Regions from separate parts of the Salicibibacter cibarius genome, predicted to be linked through region 2. Evidence: riboswitches for the same ligand, from Rfam matches in the RefSeq annotation. Region 2 holds a riboswitch; the other holds the start of a gene.
The links. Region 2 has a riboswitch for glycine ahead of glyA (serine hydroxymethyltransferase). Riboswitches for the same ligand answer to the same signal wherever they lie in the genome.

Region 1: it holds a riboswitch for glycine, as region 2 does, so the genes downstream of both, gcvT (glycine cleavage system aminomethyltransferase GcvT) here and glyA (serine hydroxymethyltransferase) in region 2, are expected to answer to the same signal.

The regions. Positions count from the first base shown of each region.
Region 1 is NZ_CP054705.1:1,949,697-1,957,420, forward strand. It holds gene HUG15_RS10210 (YqzE family protein) at 1-125, shown strand, start outside; gene HUG15_RS10215 (DUF2626 domain-containing protein) at 237-479, shown strand; gene HUG15_RS10220 (MBL fold metallo-hydrolase) at 506-1,150, opposite strand; gene HUG15_RS10225 (DUF2759 family protein) at 1,255-1,425, shown strand; gene HUG15_RS10230 (YqhG family protein) at 2,092-2,877, opposite strand; gene HUG15_RS10235 (DEAD/DEAH box helicase) at 2,855-4,498, opposite strand; glycine riboswitch at 4,645-4,739, shown strand; gene gcvT (glycine cleavage system aminomethyltransferase GcvT) at 4,893-5,990, shown strand; gene gcvPA (aminomethyl-transferring glycine dehydrogenase subunit GcvPA) at 6,024-7,385, shown strand; gene gcvPB (aminomethyl-transferring glycine dehydrogenase subunit GcvPB) at 7,433-7,724, shown strand, end outside.
Region 2 is NZ_CP054705.1:3,450,915-3,458,638, reverse strand. It holds gene lipA (lipoyl synthase) at 135-1,055, shown strand; glycine riboswitch at 1,146-1,253, shown strand; glycine riboswitch at 1,257-1,331, shown strand; gene glyA (serine hydroxymethyltransferase) at 1,397-2,653, shown strand; gene HUG15_RS17505 (serine dehydratase beta chain) at 2,667-3,188, shown strand; gene sdaAA (L-serine ammonia-lyase, iron-sulfur-dependent, subunit alpha) at 3,207-4,064, shown strand; gene gcvH (glycine cleavage system protein GcvH) at 4,079-4,453, shown strand; gene dsdA (D-serine ammonia-lyase) at 4,484-5,842, shown strand; gene HUG15_RS17485 (DUF6904 family protein) at 6,006-6,752, shown strand.

The DNA.
Region 1 (7,724 bases), 1.5 Mb from region 2:
CAACGCCAAAAGAGATGAGCAGGAAACAACGGCGGAAGCTAAAGAAAAAACAAAAATCTCGCCTGTTCACTGTATTCGGGGCAATTCCCACCGCGATAAAAATCAGCATGCGCCGATCACGGTGACAAATATTTGTCGTTTTGTCACGTGAAAGAGGAGAAAGTAATTTACAATTGATCCATCCCTCATATATAATAAGAACAGTAACATGACGAGAAGTGGAGGAGGAAAATAAGATGAGTCGCATGTACCGTGTGATGGCTTTTTGGACAGGGGTCTTCGCCGTATTATTTTTTGTGGGAGAAATGTATGAAGTGTCCCTGTTATTCTTTGCTAATACGGCTGCATTTGTAGGACTTGGTTTTATGGGGCTTTCCGAACGCACGTATTTATACATATTCGGTGCTTACTTAACTTTATTTATGGTTGGCTTCTCTTACTATACGATTTTTCTCATGGAACCGGCTCTCGGCCATTAAGGCAACGACCATAAAAGGCGGCTTCTTTAACCGCCTTCTCCCAACCCATTAAGGAACGGGTTACCGTCCATCTCAGCTGAAATCGTTGTAACCGGTCCGTGACCGCAGGCAACGCTTGTATCTTCCGGGAGTTCCAAAAGTTTTTGGTGGATGCTGTTGAGAAGGGTAGCTTCATCGGCGTCGGGGAGATCGGTGCGTCCGATGCCGCTTTGAAAGAGGACGTCGCCGGAGAAAACCGTGTCGGTAGGTTCGTGATAGTACGAGACACTTCCCGGTGAATGCCCCGGGGTTTCCAATACCCGAAAAGCAAAAGGACCTATGGCTAGGCTTTGCTCGCCATTGATCAAATGCTCGGCAGGTCGGGCGGTTACACCTTCGGGACTCATGTTGACCGAAAGATTCTTCGTGGGATCTTGCAACCAGTGCGCTTCACGTTCGTGAAGGTAAACAGGGATGTTGAACACGTCGCGGATATGGTCAACGGCACCGATGTGATCAAAATGTGCATGGGTTAAAAGAATGGCAAGAGGTTTGAGATTTTCTTTTTTCAAGGCAGCTTCAAAAGGTTCACTGTCCCCGCCCGGATCAAAGATAATCGCTTCCCCGTCTTCATTGTAAAGAACAAAGGCGTTGGTTTGTACAGGTCCCAACGGGGCTTGCTTCCAATTCATCATGAAAATCAACTCCTTCTTGAATCTATAAACCATTGTACATGAAATCAAGGAAAATGAAAGAAACGCAAGGAAATCAATGATACGAAAAGGAGAGAATGGATATGGCAGTTGGATCAATCGTTACGGCAGTGGCAATTCTTTCGGTTTTTGCTTTTTTCCGTGAGTTAAAGCGAAGGAACTTTGTCGGGGTCGGGTTTTCGGCACTCAGCATTCTTGTCTTTGGTTTTTTTGGTTTAATGACTTTGTTTGTAAGTGGAGCACCGGAAATGTAGAAGAACACTCGTCGCAATGACGGGTGTTTTTTTCTACGCAGGAAAGAAAGTATAAATCGACTTTCTTTCCTGCATAAGTGCAACTAAGGCTTTTCGCTATAAAAGCTTGGCGCCAAGTTTTCTAAAGATTGGAGAGTTAGAAGTTAAAGGCTGGACGGAGAGGGTTTTTCTCACTTCTAACTTCCAACCTCTAATCTAGTGTAAGGTGGCTTGATTACCCGATCATGGGGGACAGTTGGAAGAAGTTCGGGCGTCAACGCTTTTGGCTCCCTAACGGACAATTTACCGCGTCATGGCGACCGAAAAAGCGGTCGATTCTTGTGTTCGGTCGCCATAACCGTTTTATGACGACCGTAATGGCCTGAATCGAGAGAGTTCGGGCGTCATAGCCGCTTCATGATGACCGAAAAGGCTTGTATCGAAAGAATTCGGTCGGCATAGCTGCCTCATGGCGGCCGAACGAGCAATTGGCTTTCGTTCTCGGTCTCCATGAACCGTTTCATGGAGACCGGGGAGTCCTGCTTCGCAAGAAACCATTCGGTCATTGACGATAGCCTTTGATACCTTAACTCGGGCTGTGAAGGTTTAATCCACACTAACCCCAGTTTGAAGCCCTAATCCAGACTTCCGGTCGTCGGTGTGATCGCTTATTTCCGACAGGCTGCACTAGTATGAATCCTTTCGCAAATAAAAGATCCCTCCGTTAATAAAGGTTAGTTCGATCGCCGGTTGATATTGTTGCCGGATCGCTTCTTTTTCCAAGCTGTATGCATCATCGTTTTCTTTATCGGGCGTTTCATAAAAGCGGTCAAGCAAGGCTAAATCATCTTCCATTCGATTGGTGGCTTCACTTGCCCACGCGTGTTTTTGGTTGCGAATATCGTTAAGAAGGTATTTTTTGATTCTTTGTACGGCGCTCATCGGTTGAATCAAATGGGCCATTGTAAACGTATAATCGGGGATCGCGGAAACGAGCGGGAGTGGCGCCAGTCGTTTCATGAAAAGGTCAATTGTTTCCCCGCTAATTAATTGAATGCCAAAGCTGCGGATGATATCGCGTCTGCGGTGGCAAGTGTAGGAAATGCGCACGTTTAAACCGAGCCAGGGGTATAAAGCTGTTTGTTTTTTTTCATGATGGTTTTCATAAAGCCGTGTGACCGCGCCTTTGTCAGCTGCGGAAGAAAAAATTTGATGAAGACGGGGGGAGCCGAAATGCACCTTTTCTGCAGAAGGTGTATCGGCTCGTATATCCGTGGACAAGTTCAATTTCAGCGGTTTCGGTTCTCCGCTGGTTTTTTCTAAATAATGCCAGTAAAAAGGACGGTTCATGAGCTCGAGATCGAGCGTTTTATTGAGTTGAACGTCCAGTGTGGATGGTGTGCTTTGTAATAGTTCCGCTCCTCCGGCTAGAAAAAAACGGCGAAGATAGTTATGAACTTCTGCCTGTTCCATGTTGGTCTCCCTCCTGATTCATGAGCTCGGTTAAATGATGAAGTTTGAGCCGTGCCTCCCCTTCCGTACCGGAATCCAGGGCATCCTCTACGTATCTCTCCAATTCCTGGCCGGAATAGCGTTCCAGAATGTCGTCCAAACGTCCGATGACGCCTTCGAACATGTTGATTTTTTCATAAAGGAGATTAAGGATGCGTGCTTCTACCGTATTCTCAATCGCGTAGTTCGTAATGTGCACATCATTCTCTTGGCCAAGGCGATGAATCCTTCCGATGCGTTGTTCCACGCGCATCGGATTCCAGGGAAGGTCATAATTGATCATATGGTGGCAAAACTGCAAGTTTAACCCTTCGCCGCCGGCTTCGGTGGCGATCATGACCGGCACGTGGTCACGAAACAGCATGCGCATCCAGTCTTTTTTGCTGCGTTTAAATCCGCCTCTAAACGGCACGGATTTTATTTTATGCTGGGCAAGAAACCATTGCAAATAGAGCTGGGTTGCCCGGTATTCCGTAAAAATAATCGTCTTTTCCGAAGAGGCCCGGAGTTGTTTCAACACTTGTTCTGCTTTTGCATTTGTTTGAATCTCATGCATAGCGTTTACAACGGGAGTGGCTTGCGCTTCGCTTAGCATCCCGTTTTTCATCATATTTGAAATCGTTACCCCCAAGGCTTCTTTACTGGAGCAAGCTTCCCTTTGTAACGTCGTTAATGAAAAACCGTGGAGTTCTTGTACCGTTTGTTTTAAGTCGCACACGGCATCATACATGGCACGCTCTTCTTTCGACATTTCCACGTTTACATTTTCAACGTGTCGATTTGTCCAGGACACGTTCGTATTGTCACGGCGATTGCGGACCATGACGTTTTGCACGAGTTTCTGAATGTCTTCGGTTGCTTTGGCGTCGTGTTTGTATTTAGCTTTAAAGCTTTTTTCGTCGCCGAGATGGCCAGGTTTTAAAATCGAAACGAGGTGAAAAAGTTCTTCGATCCGATTTTGCACAGGGGTGGCTGTACAGAGTAAACAAAAGCGTTTTTTTAAAGCCTTGATAAATGCATAGTTTTTCGTGTTGGCATTTTTCAGCCGATGGGCCTCATCAATAATGATCATGTCATAAGGTTGTTCAAGGACGATTTCCCGATGGGGAGAATGTTTAGCTGTGTCCATCGATGCGACGACGACATCGCACCCGTCCCATACATACGTTTTTCGTTGGGGGACAGCGGGAATATAAAATTTTTCATTCAGCTCTTGCGTCCATTGATTCACGAGCGATGCCGGAGACAGGATAAGTGCCTTTTTGACGAGTCCACGGATCATGTATTCTTTTAAAACAAGTCCGGCTTCAATCGTCTTCCCGAGCCCTACTTCGTCAGCGAGGATGGCTTTCCCATTCATATCTTCAACGACACGTCTTGCCGTTTCAAATTGATGATCGTACAGGGAAAGTTCCGGCAAATGCGTAGGGGCGACGAGTCCGTCGAACGATGGGACCGCAATGCGTGTTTGCGCTTCATATGCAAGTTGATACATCTCCCACGAAGACCAAGGCCCTTCATGATCCAACGCTTGTTTAAATTTGTTCTCCCAGTCGGTGGAGAAATGGATATCTATGTACATAATTCCTCCTTTTTTAACCTTTATTTTTATTTAAAAGTATAAAAAAGATTGGCAATGGTTAAATGACGTGCTACACTGGGTGTAACAGTTTTCCTAACTACGTTAGTGTGTGAATGTTAAGCGGTTTTATACATTGGCATAAGCGGATGATAACAGAGGGAGAGATCGTTCTTCCCGGAACGGCGCCGAAGGAGCAAACCGGAATGGTGAATCTCTCAGGCACATGTACTTCTGTTTGACGCGACTCTGGAGAGCGCCCCTCGCGGCCACCAACGAAGACAATTTTTGCTTATCAGCAAAAAAGAAACTTTCTGGTAGACCGACAGAGCTTTTCAACGATAAACGTTGGAGAGTTCTGTCTTTTTTTAGTAAATAAATAAAGGAGGAGATTGACTTGGCAGAAAAGCGGCGTACTATTCTTTATGATAGGCATGTGGCGTTGGGGGCGAAGATGGTTCCTTTCGGAGGTTTTGAAATGCCCGTCCAATATGATTCCATTAAAGCGGAACATCATGCGGTGCGGGAGGCGGTTGGCCTTTTTGATGTTTCCCATATGGGTGAGGCGTTGATTGAAGGGGAAACTGCACTCGATACCGTACAAACAATTTTGACGAACGATGCTTCCAAATTGGAAGTGGGCAAAGCCCAGTATTCATTGATGTGCAATGAAAATGGCGGAATAGTGGACGATTTTCTCGTCTATCAAATGGCACCGGAAACATACATGGTCATCCCGAATGCCGCCAACCGTGAAACAGATATCGCTTGGCTCAAGCAGCACGCACAAGCGGGTACGACGGTGACGGATGTTTCCGATGATTACGCGTTGCTTGCATTGCAAGGCCCGAAAGCGGTTGAGGTATTGCAATCATTAACAGATGAAGATGTGGGGGCGATCGGCACGTTTCGCTTTCAGGCGGACGTAGCGGTCGACGGCCGAAACGCGATCGTTTCCCGTAGCGGTTACACCGGAGAAGACGGGTATGAAATCTACTGCCGTACGGAAGACGCGGTTGCCGTTTGGGATGCATTACTTGCCGCCGGAGAAAGCGCCGGCATTAAACCTTGTGGGCTAGGCGCGAGGGATACGCTGCGTTTTGAGGCTCGCTTGCCGTTGTATGGCCAAGAACTTACGGAGACGATCAGTCCTTTGGAAGCAAAACTCGGCTTTGCGGTGAAAGTGAAAAAAGACGCCGATTTTATTGGAAAAAAAGTGCTGGCAGCAGAAAAAGAACATGGAACGGCTCGAAAAATTGTCGGCATTGAGATGCTGGACAAAGGGATTCCGCGCACGGGTTATCCCGTTTTTGATGACGACGGCAATGAAATCGGACATGTTACGTCAGGAACGCAGTCCCCGACGCTCGGAAAAAATCTCGGTCTTGCAATCGTGAATACGGATTATGCTTCCAATGACACCGAAATCATCGTAGGTGTCCGAAAACGGAAACTAAAGGCCAAAGTTGTACCGACGCCGTTCTATTCTCGATAAGGTGTTATAAAAAGACAATTGGAGGGATTCAAGATGGAAAAAACCCATCGCTATTTACCGATGACAGAAAATGACCGCCGGGAAATGTTGGAGACCGTGGGGGCGGGTGACGTTGCCGAGTTATTTTCCGATATCCCGGAAAACGTTCGTTCCCAATCGGACTTGAACATACGGAAAGCTTTGCCCGAGCAATCACTCGTCGAGTACTTTCAATCGTTAGGATCCAAAAATGAAGCGGTGAAAGATTACCCATCCTTTCTCGGTGCCGGTGTATATGACCATCATATCCCGTCAACGGTGGATGCAGTCATTTCACGGTCCGAATTTTACACGGCCTATACGCCATATCAACCTGAAATTTCGCAAGGAGAGTTGCAAGCGATTTTTGAATTTCAAAGTATGATTGCAACCCTCACCGGCATGGAAATTGCGAATTCCTCGATGTACGACGGCCACACCGCTCTCGCTGAAGGCGCATTGATGGCCGCTACACAGAAGAGAATGAAAAAGCAGACGATATTGATCTCCGAAACCGTACATCCGGAAGCAAGAGACGTAGTGCAAACGTTTGTGAACGGTCCGAGGCTTACATTGAACACGATCCCAAGCAAGGCAGGGAAAACAGATGTCCAAATGTTAAAAGAGATGCTTAATGATGATGTTGCCGCGGTCGTCATAGAGTACCCGAACTTTTACGGAACGATCGAAGATCTGAAAGCGCTTCGTGAAGCGGCAGATGCCGTAGATGCGTTGCTTATTGTAAAAAGCAACCCGCTTGCGCTCGGCGCCCTTACTCCTCCGGGTGAATTCGGAGCGGATATCGTCGTAGGCGACACCCAACCGTTTGGCATTATGGGCCAGTATGGAGGCCCGCACTGCGGTTATTTTGCTACGAAAAAAGCTTTTATGAGAAAAGTGCCGGGCAGACTTGTCGGCGAAACGGTCGATGAAGAAGGGCAACGTGGCTATGTGCTAACGCTTCAAGCACGTGAGCAGCATATCCGGCGGGATAAAGCTACCTCTAATATTTGTTCTAACCAAGCATTAAACGCGCTCGCTTCGTCGGTAGCCATGTCTGCATTCGGAAAACATGGCATCAAGGATATGGCTACGCAAAACATGCAAAAAGCCCATTATGCAAAAACGTCTTTGCAGGCCGCCGGTTTTAACCTCGTGTATGACGGTCCGCATTTCAATGAGTTTGTCATCGATGTCGGTTCTTCGGTCACAGACGTGAATCAGTCGTTATTTTCCAAGGGAATAATCGGTGGATTGGACTTGGGCCGCTTTAATGGAGAGCAAGATCATCATATGCTCGTTTGCGTGACGGAACTGCGTACGAAAGCGGAAATCGATCAGTTTGTGGAGGCTTTAAAGGAAACGGCCGCTAAATAAGCTGCGTCATAAATGCTTTTAGATATAGAAAGGAAGTGGACATCCCTATGAAAAGGAAAGAACAAGCGCTCATCTTTGAATTAAGCAGAAAAGGCCGGAGCGGAGCATCGTTGCCGGAAAATGACGTTCCCGAAGTCGATGTCGAAGATTTATTGCCGGATGATTATGTGCGAACCAAGGCACCTGAACTTCCGGAAGTGTCGGAGCTACAGCTGATACGCCATTACACGGCATTGTCAAAACGAAATTTCGGTGTGGATTCCGGTTTTTATCCACTCGGTTCCTGCACGATGAAATATAATCCGAAAATCAATGAAGTGATCGCCCGAATGCCGGGCC
Region 2 (7,724 bases):
GGGAAGCCAATCGGGGATGGTGGAGAGTGATCCCTTCGCCGAAACCATTACGCATTTTGGGAGCTGACACGATTCGGGGGGATTGTCCGAAAATGATAAAATAGTTATTCGTCTGATGCAAAGGATGTGATCAAATGGAGGCAAAAGAAACGCACGTTCGCAAGCCGGATTGGTTAAAAATAAAGTTAAACACGAATGAATCCTATAAAGGCCTTAAGAAGATGATGCGCGAAAAGAAATTACATACGGTCTGTGAAGAAGCGCGCTGTCCAAACATTCATGAATGCTGGGCCGTAAGGAAAACAGCCACATTTATGATTCTTGGGGATGTGTGTACGCGCGGGTGCCGATTTTGCGCGGTGAAAACGGGGCTGCCAAATGAACTTGATTGGGGCGAGCCGGAACGAGTCGCCGAGTCGGTGGAACAAATGGGATTAAAACACGTCGTCATTACGGCTGTTGCCCGCGATGACCTTAAAGACGGGGGCTCAAGGGTGTATGCAGAAACGGTTCGCGCCGTCCGCCGCCGCAATCCGCTTACGACGATTGAAGTATTGCCTTCGGATATGATGGGGCTGCATGACAATTTACAAACGCTTATGGAGGCGCGCCCGAATATATTGAACCACAATATTGAAACGGTCCGGCGCTTAACGAAAAAAGTTCGCGCACGCGCGACGTATGATCGTTCCCTGGAGTTTCTTCGCTATTCCAAGGAGTTGCATCCCGACATTCCGACGAAATCAAGCCTCATGATCGGCCTTGGGGAAACGCCCGAAGAAATCGAAGAAGTCATGGATGATTTGCGTGCCCACGATGTGGATATTATGACGATCGGGCAATATTTGCAGCCGACGAAAAAACATTTGGATGTGCAAAAATATTACACACCCGAAGAGTTTGCGCGTTTCAAAGAAATTGCCATGCAGAAAGGGTTCCGTCATTGCGAGGCAGGGCCTCTCGTTCGTTCTTCTTATCACGCCGATGAGCAGGTCAACAAAGCACAAGTATGGCAAGAAGCCGCGAAATACCAAGGCAGTGAGGCTTTTGTGTGAGTGGGGATAAATGTATAAATAATTTCAAAATAGTGTTGCATTAAGGTGTTTGCTTTGCTATGATAATAACAAATTGAATGAAATTTGCGAATGAACATTGTGGGAGAGACCGACTTAGGCGTCGGCACCGAAGGGGCAATATTCACATAAAAAATCCTTGTGAATGAATCTCTCAGGTAAAATGACTACAATGGGACGCAACTCTGGAGAGCGCTAAAGCCACCAAAGGGGTAGGCTCCTTAAACGGGAGTTGAACTCTCAGGTACAAGGACAGAGAAAAGGGTGTATGCCTTTTTCTGTCCTTTTTTATTTGCCCAAAAATAATTTTAAATGGAGGGATTTTGATGAGTTTAAAAGAAAACGATGCAACTATTTTTTCGGCAATTGAGGGAGAGCGGGACAGACAGCATGACACACTTGAGCTAATAGCGTCAGAAAATTTTGTGAGCGAAGATGTCTTGGAAGCTATGGGATCGGTGATGACGAACAAATATGCGGAAGGCTATCCGGGGAGAAGGTATTACGGCGGATGTGAAAACATGGATACTGTCGAGAATGTGGCGATCGAACGATTGAAAGAACTGTATCAAGCCGATTATGCGAATGTGCAACCTCATTCCGGAGCCTCCGCCAACCTGGCTGTTTATTACTCACAGTTAACACCCGGGGATAAGGTAATGGGGATGGATTTATCCCATGGGGGGCATTTGACGCACGGCAGTCCTGTCAGCATTTCCGGCAAGTGGTTTGATGTTGTTTCTTATGGCGTAAGGGAAGACGATCACTTGATTGATTACGATCAATTGGAAGATCAGGCAAAAAAAGAAAAACCGAAACTCATTATCGCCGGTGCGAGTGCTTATCCGCGGGTCATTGACTTCGCAAAATTTAAAGAAATTGCCGATAAGGTTGATGCAAAACTGATTGTCGATATGGCGCATATTGCCGGACTTGTTGCAGCCGGCGTTCACCCATCGCCGGTGCCTTATGCGGACGTTGTAACGAGTACGACACATAAAACATTAAGAGGGCCTCGCGGAGGGTTTGTTTTAACGAATGACAAAGAGATGGCAAAAGGAATTAACAAGGCTGTTTTCCCCGGCCTGCAAGGCGGGCCATTAATGCATGTGATTGCCGCAAAAGCCGTTTCCTTTAAAGAGTCCCTCCAGCCGTCATTCAAAACGTATGCCAATCGGATTGTGGAAAACGCAGTCACACTCGGAGAGACGTTAAAAGAGAAAGGCGCTGCCCTCGTTTCAGGCGGAACCGATAACCATTTATTGCTCGTCGATGTCCGTCCATGGAACCTTACCGGAAAAGAGGCAGAGCAATTGCTGGAAAAAGCCGGCATTACGGCTAATAAAAATACGATTCCGTTTGATCCGGAGGGACCGTTTGTGACGAGCGGGATTAGAATTGGCACAGCAGCGCTTACAACACGGGGGATGGGAAAACAAGAAATGATTAACATTGGCGAAATTATTGCCGATGTCCTGGGAAGTAACGGCAATTCCGATGTCCTGGAACAGGCGAAAAACAAGACGAATGACATTTGCAAAGCCTTTCCTCTTTTCCAACAAGAAGCACGTGTTACTTGAGAGGAGTGTAGAGATGGAATTTCAAAGCTGTTTTGATATTATCGGCCCCGTAATGGTGGGGCCGTCCAGTTCTCATACTGCGGGAGCGGCTTCCATTGGCCGGTTTACGTACGAACTCCTCGGCCGCTGCAAACCTGAAAAGGCCCGCATTACCTTGTATGATTCGTTTGCGCAAACGTATCAGGGCCACGGCACCGACAAAGCGCTGCTTGGCGGTTTGCTCGGGATGGGGCCAGAGGATACCCGGATTAAAGACGCCTTGGCTATCGCAAGTGATGAAAACATCGATTACTCATTTTTGCTCGAAAAGGATCAATGCCCTTATTACGATCATCCGAATACGACAATCATCGTTGCCGAGGCTGGATATCGGCACGTAAAAGTGGGTGGCGTTTCCCTTGGCGGCGGTTTGTCGCATATCTTTCTCATTAATGATGCGGAAACGACGATTCGTTTAAGTACAGATGACGACTTTCGTTCCATATGCAATCGCTTGCCTTTATATATGCTCACCAATGATAAACGGGAGGTGTAACGTGTGCCATTTGATTCAATGGAAAGTTTGCTTTCACACTGTGAGGCGAAAAACGTAAGCATTGCTGATGCGATGATCGGCAAGGAAAGCGAAAAGGCGGAAATGACGCGTGAGGATATTTTCCATAAAATGAAAGATCGTTTAATAAAAATGCAAGAGGCCGTCGAAGCCGGGAAATCGGACGGCTCCCCTGCCCCAAGCGGCATATCAGGCGGAGATGCGTTGAAAATGGGGGAATATATAGACCGCGGGGACACACTCTCCGGCTCACTCATTACCGGGGCCATGCGTTACGCGATGGCAACGTCTGAATGCAATGCCAGAATGGGCGTTATTGTTGCGACCCCGACGGCAGGTTCAGCGGGCGTGCTCCCGGGGATCTTGTTTTCCCTTCGCGACAACGATAATTATTCCCTTGATGCGCTAACGAATGGACTGTTTACTGCCAGTGCCCTTGGCTATATTATCGCCAATCGTTCATTTATTTCAGGTGCTGCAGGTGGGTGTCAGGCAGAAGTCGGATCTGCAACAGCAATGGCTGCAGGTGTAATCGTGGAATTAAAAGGGGGAACGCCTAGGCAAGCCGTACACGGGACCGCGATGGCGATGAAATCCTTGCTTGGGCTCGTGTGTGATCCGGTTGGCGGTTTGGTGGAAGTGCCATGCATTAAACGGAACGTCATCGGCACATCGATCGCATTTTCTTCCGCGGATATGGCGCTCGCGGGCATTGAAAGTCGCATCCCGTGTGATGAGGTGATCGAAACGATGTATCGGGTCGGGAGCGAAATGCCTCGAACCTTACGGGAAACATCCCTTGGGGGGCTTGCAACTACACCAACAGGTGAAGGTATCAAACGTAAATTATATAGCTAAAAGGAGTACCTATGATGAGTAAATTGTATAGCAAAGAACATGAATGGGTAGAAACGTTAGAAGAAGGCATTGTGCGTATCGGAATATCGGATTACGCGCAGCAGGAACTTGGAGATATTGTTTTTGTGGAAATTCCGGAAGTCGATGAAGAGGTTGCCGCGAACGAAAGCATCGGCACCATTGAGTCGGTGAAAACAGTTTCGGAAATATACGTTCCGATTTCCGGAACGGTTGTGAACGTAAATGAAAGATTGGAAGATGAACCGGAGTTAGTCAATGCCAACCCGGAAGATGAAGGCTGGTTGGTCGATGTGAAAATGGCTGACCGTGATGAACTTGAAGATCTAATGAATGAAGCGGAGTATCATGCTTTTACCGAAGAAGGCTAAGTCGCTCTTAGTATCGAGGAGGGTTTGGCCATGAAGAATCGGGTGTTGGGCGAACTAATGGAAAATTGGACAAAAGCATTTCCCCTTCTTGAAGACATCACAGCGTTAAGGCCAGTATGGTGGGAAAACCCATACAAACAAAAATGGACGGACGCTTCTGCTTCCGGATGCTCCGTAAGCGCGGCAGATATGAAAGAAGCAGCAGGCATGTGGATGCGGTTTCGTCCCTTTATCGAAAAAATGTTTCCGGAAACGCGTGAAAATGATGGGAACATTGAATCTCCCTTGCGCCCCATTCCGAATGTGCAAACGCAACTTGAAAATCATTATAAAAGAAACATCGAAGGGACTTTGTATTTAAAATGCGACAATGAATTGCCGATTGCCGGATCCATAAAGGCGCGCGGCGGGATTTTTGAAGTCCTAAAATATGCGGAAACATTGGCCATTGACAACGGGATGATCACACAGCAGGAAAGCTACGAAAAATTTGCCTCTCCAGCTTTCAAGCGTTTTTTTAATCAATACGCCATTGATGTGGGTTCCACCGGCAATTTGGGCCTTAGCATCGGGATCGTCAGTGCCGCGATCGGCTTTGACGTCTCTGTTCACATGTCCGCGGATGCCAAACAATGGAAGAAAGATTTGTTAAAGGAAAGCGGAGCCAACGTTTATGAATACAGTGCCGACTTCAGCAAGGCGATTAATGAGGGGCGGAAATTGTCCCTCGAGAATCCGAACGGATACTTTGTCGACGATGAAAATTCCCGGGATTTGTTTTTAGGTTACAGTATCGCGGCGTTCGAATTGAAGGCACAACTTGACGATCTAAACATCCGTGTGGACAGCGATCATCCGTTATTTCTTTATCTCCCTTGTGGCGTGGGAGGGTCTCCGGGGGGATTGACTTTTGGCCTCAAACAATTATTTGGCGATAACGTTCATTGTTTTTTTGTTGAACCTACGCATTCTCCCTCCGTCTTAATCGGTCTAATGACGGAAAAACATGAAAAGGTCAGTGTCCAGGATTTTGGTATCGACAATGTAACGGAAGCGGATGGCTTGGCCGTCGGAAGACCATCAAGTTTTGCGACGGCAATTAGTGAGAAACTCGTTAGCGGCGTGTATACCGTCGAAGACGATGAGCTGTTTAAAATGCTTGCCTTACTGATGCACTCTGAAGGTTTAAAAGTGGAACCCTCTGCCGCTTCCGGTTTGCAAGGACCGATACAATTATCAAAACACCCTTCCTATATCGAAAAACACGGCTTATCCTCCAAGATGAAGGAAGCAACCCATGTGGCATGGGCAACTGGCGGGTCGCTTATTCCGAATGAAGATTGGGCGCGCATCTATCAAAAAGGAAACAACTTATTGGGTGAATCTTGAAAGCGGGGTCTCGGTTCGAAATTAAAATGATAAATTTAGAAGGGCTTTTCACAATGTGAGAAGTCCTTTTCGGCGTCTTAAACATGACCAAAGATGCTGTATTTTTGGTATAATGAAGTGAATTAAAGCCAGAATCAATAACAAAAGAAATGAGAGACACTTTATGATCTACGTTAAATCAACACCAAATTATGCAGGCGTCTCCATTCACGGTGATTTTTTTGATTTTGAGGCCTTATATGATGCATTGCACACCGTGGTCGGAGAAGAAGACGAATTTATTCGTTACGAGGAAGCACGTCTTCGAGTCCTTGGGGTTTGCTATGACATTCGCTATGCCCTTCTGGGAGCCCGCGATATTACCTTTGTTGAAAACGGGATGGATGCGGACAAGATGAAATTTTTTTCAACGATCACCTCTGATAAAAATGTGTATTTATGCGCCAATGTTCTATGGCCGGAGGTCTTGTTTGTCACGATGGCGCTGAATGATTTCATCAGACTGTATGCCAAGAAAATAACGAAAAAACACGTTAACCTGATGGATCAAAAATTGATGTGGGACGGCGCGATTGCCCAAGTCAAAGGATTTCAAGCCGCCGTTATTCAATGTATAAAAGAGAATGTTTCTGACGCTGCGTTTCGGCGCACGATAAACTTAATGGCTAAGGATTATACCTGGTTTGACGCGTATGCCACTCAGTATGTGGACTTGTTGAATATCAGATTTATGGACATGGATGTGGAAAAACGGAAGAAAAACATCACAATCATGGCGAAAAGACTGGCGGAATATGGACAAGAATATCGAGATGTGGAAGGTGAAGTAAAACGAGCGGCCAGAGAATATGAATGTGATGTTGGTGAAATCAGGTTGGCATTGGATTATCCGGACGATTTAGATTGGTAGACGTTCCCATTTATTGTGCAGCGGCATGCCGGAGATTAACAAACCCGCTGGGCGGCTTTTCATTGAGTGTCCTCAGAGAGTCGTTCTGCGGATTGCAAAAGGGGAAAACGAGCGAGTCGAGTCCTCAGCGGATCGCTGTGGACCGAAAAGGTAGAATCAAGCGAGTCGGCAGCGTTCCCTTAATGATTCAAGGCGAACTTGAGCAATAATATCTCTTTCTAATGTATTTTTGAGATCGTCGCTTATTCCCACGATCGTTTACGCGGGTAATGATTCGTCTTTCCACTTTGTAATCCCCCAAACATTGCTCCACTTGTACCTTTCGGAGCAACTCGACCATCGTTAGAGGAATTACATTGCGTCACTTGTTCCTCTCGGGGCAGCTCGGACGCCGTATGAGGAGTTACATTGCCTCACTTATTCCTCTCAGTGCAGTTCGACCTCCGTTTGAGGGATTACTTGCGGCCAAATTGTCCTTACCAAACGAAGGGAGCGCTATTTCGAGAGGGTTTGGAAGTGGAATGTGATCTCCAAAATGGAAGGAATAGATATTTTTGCGTCTCCCAGTGCTTATATTCAGACTTTGACTAGACTCATTGCGAATCCCTGCTCTTGACATTCCCGCGCTGGGGTTGTAAACTAAACAAAGAATTGAACATGTTGCACACAAGCAGAAGCGCCCGCTTCTCACCTGATCGACGCCTACGGGTTGTTGACTGGTCAGCAATCGAATGAATCGGATTGGATAAGTGGGTGCCGTGTGTAGAGCGGCGCTCACTTTTTTACGTGTGCAAAGCTTTGCTGTGTGCATGTTGCAATGAAATTGTCGGCACATTTCTATGGGTTATTTTTCGCAGGAAAGAAAGTATAAATCAACTTTCTTTCCTGCATAAGTGCAGCTAAGGCTTTTGCCGTAAAAGCTTGGCGAAAAGCCAAGTTTTCTAAAAAATTTAGTGGAGGTGGCTCTTTATT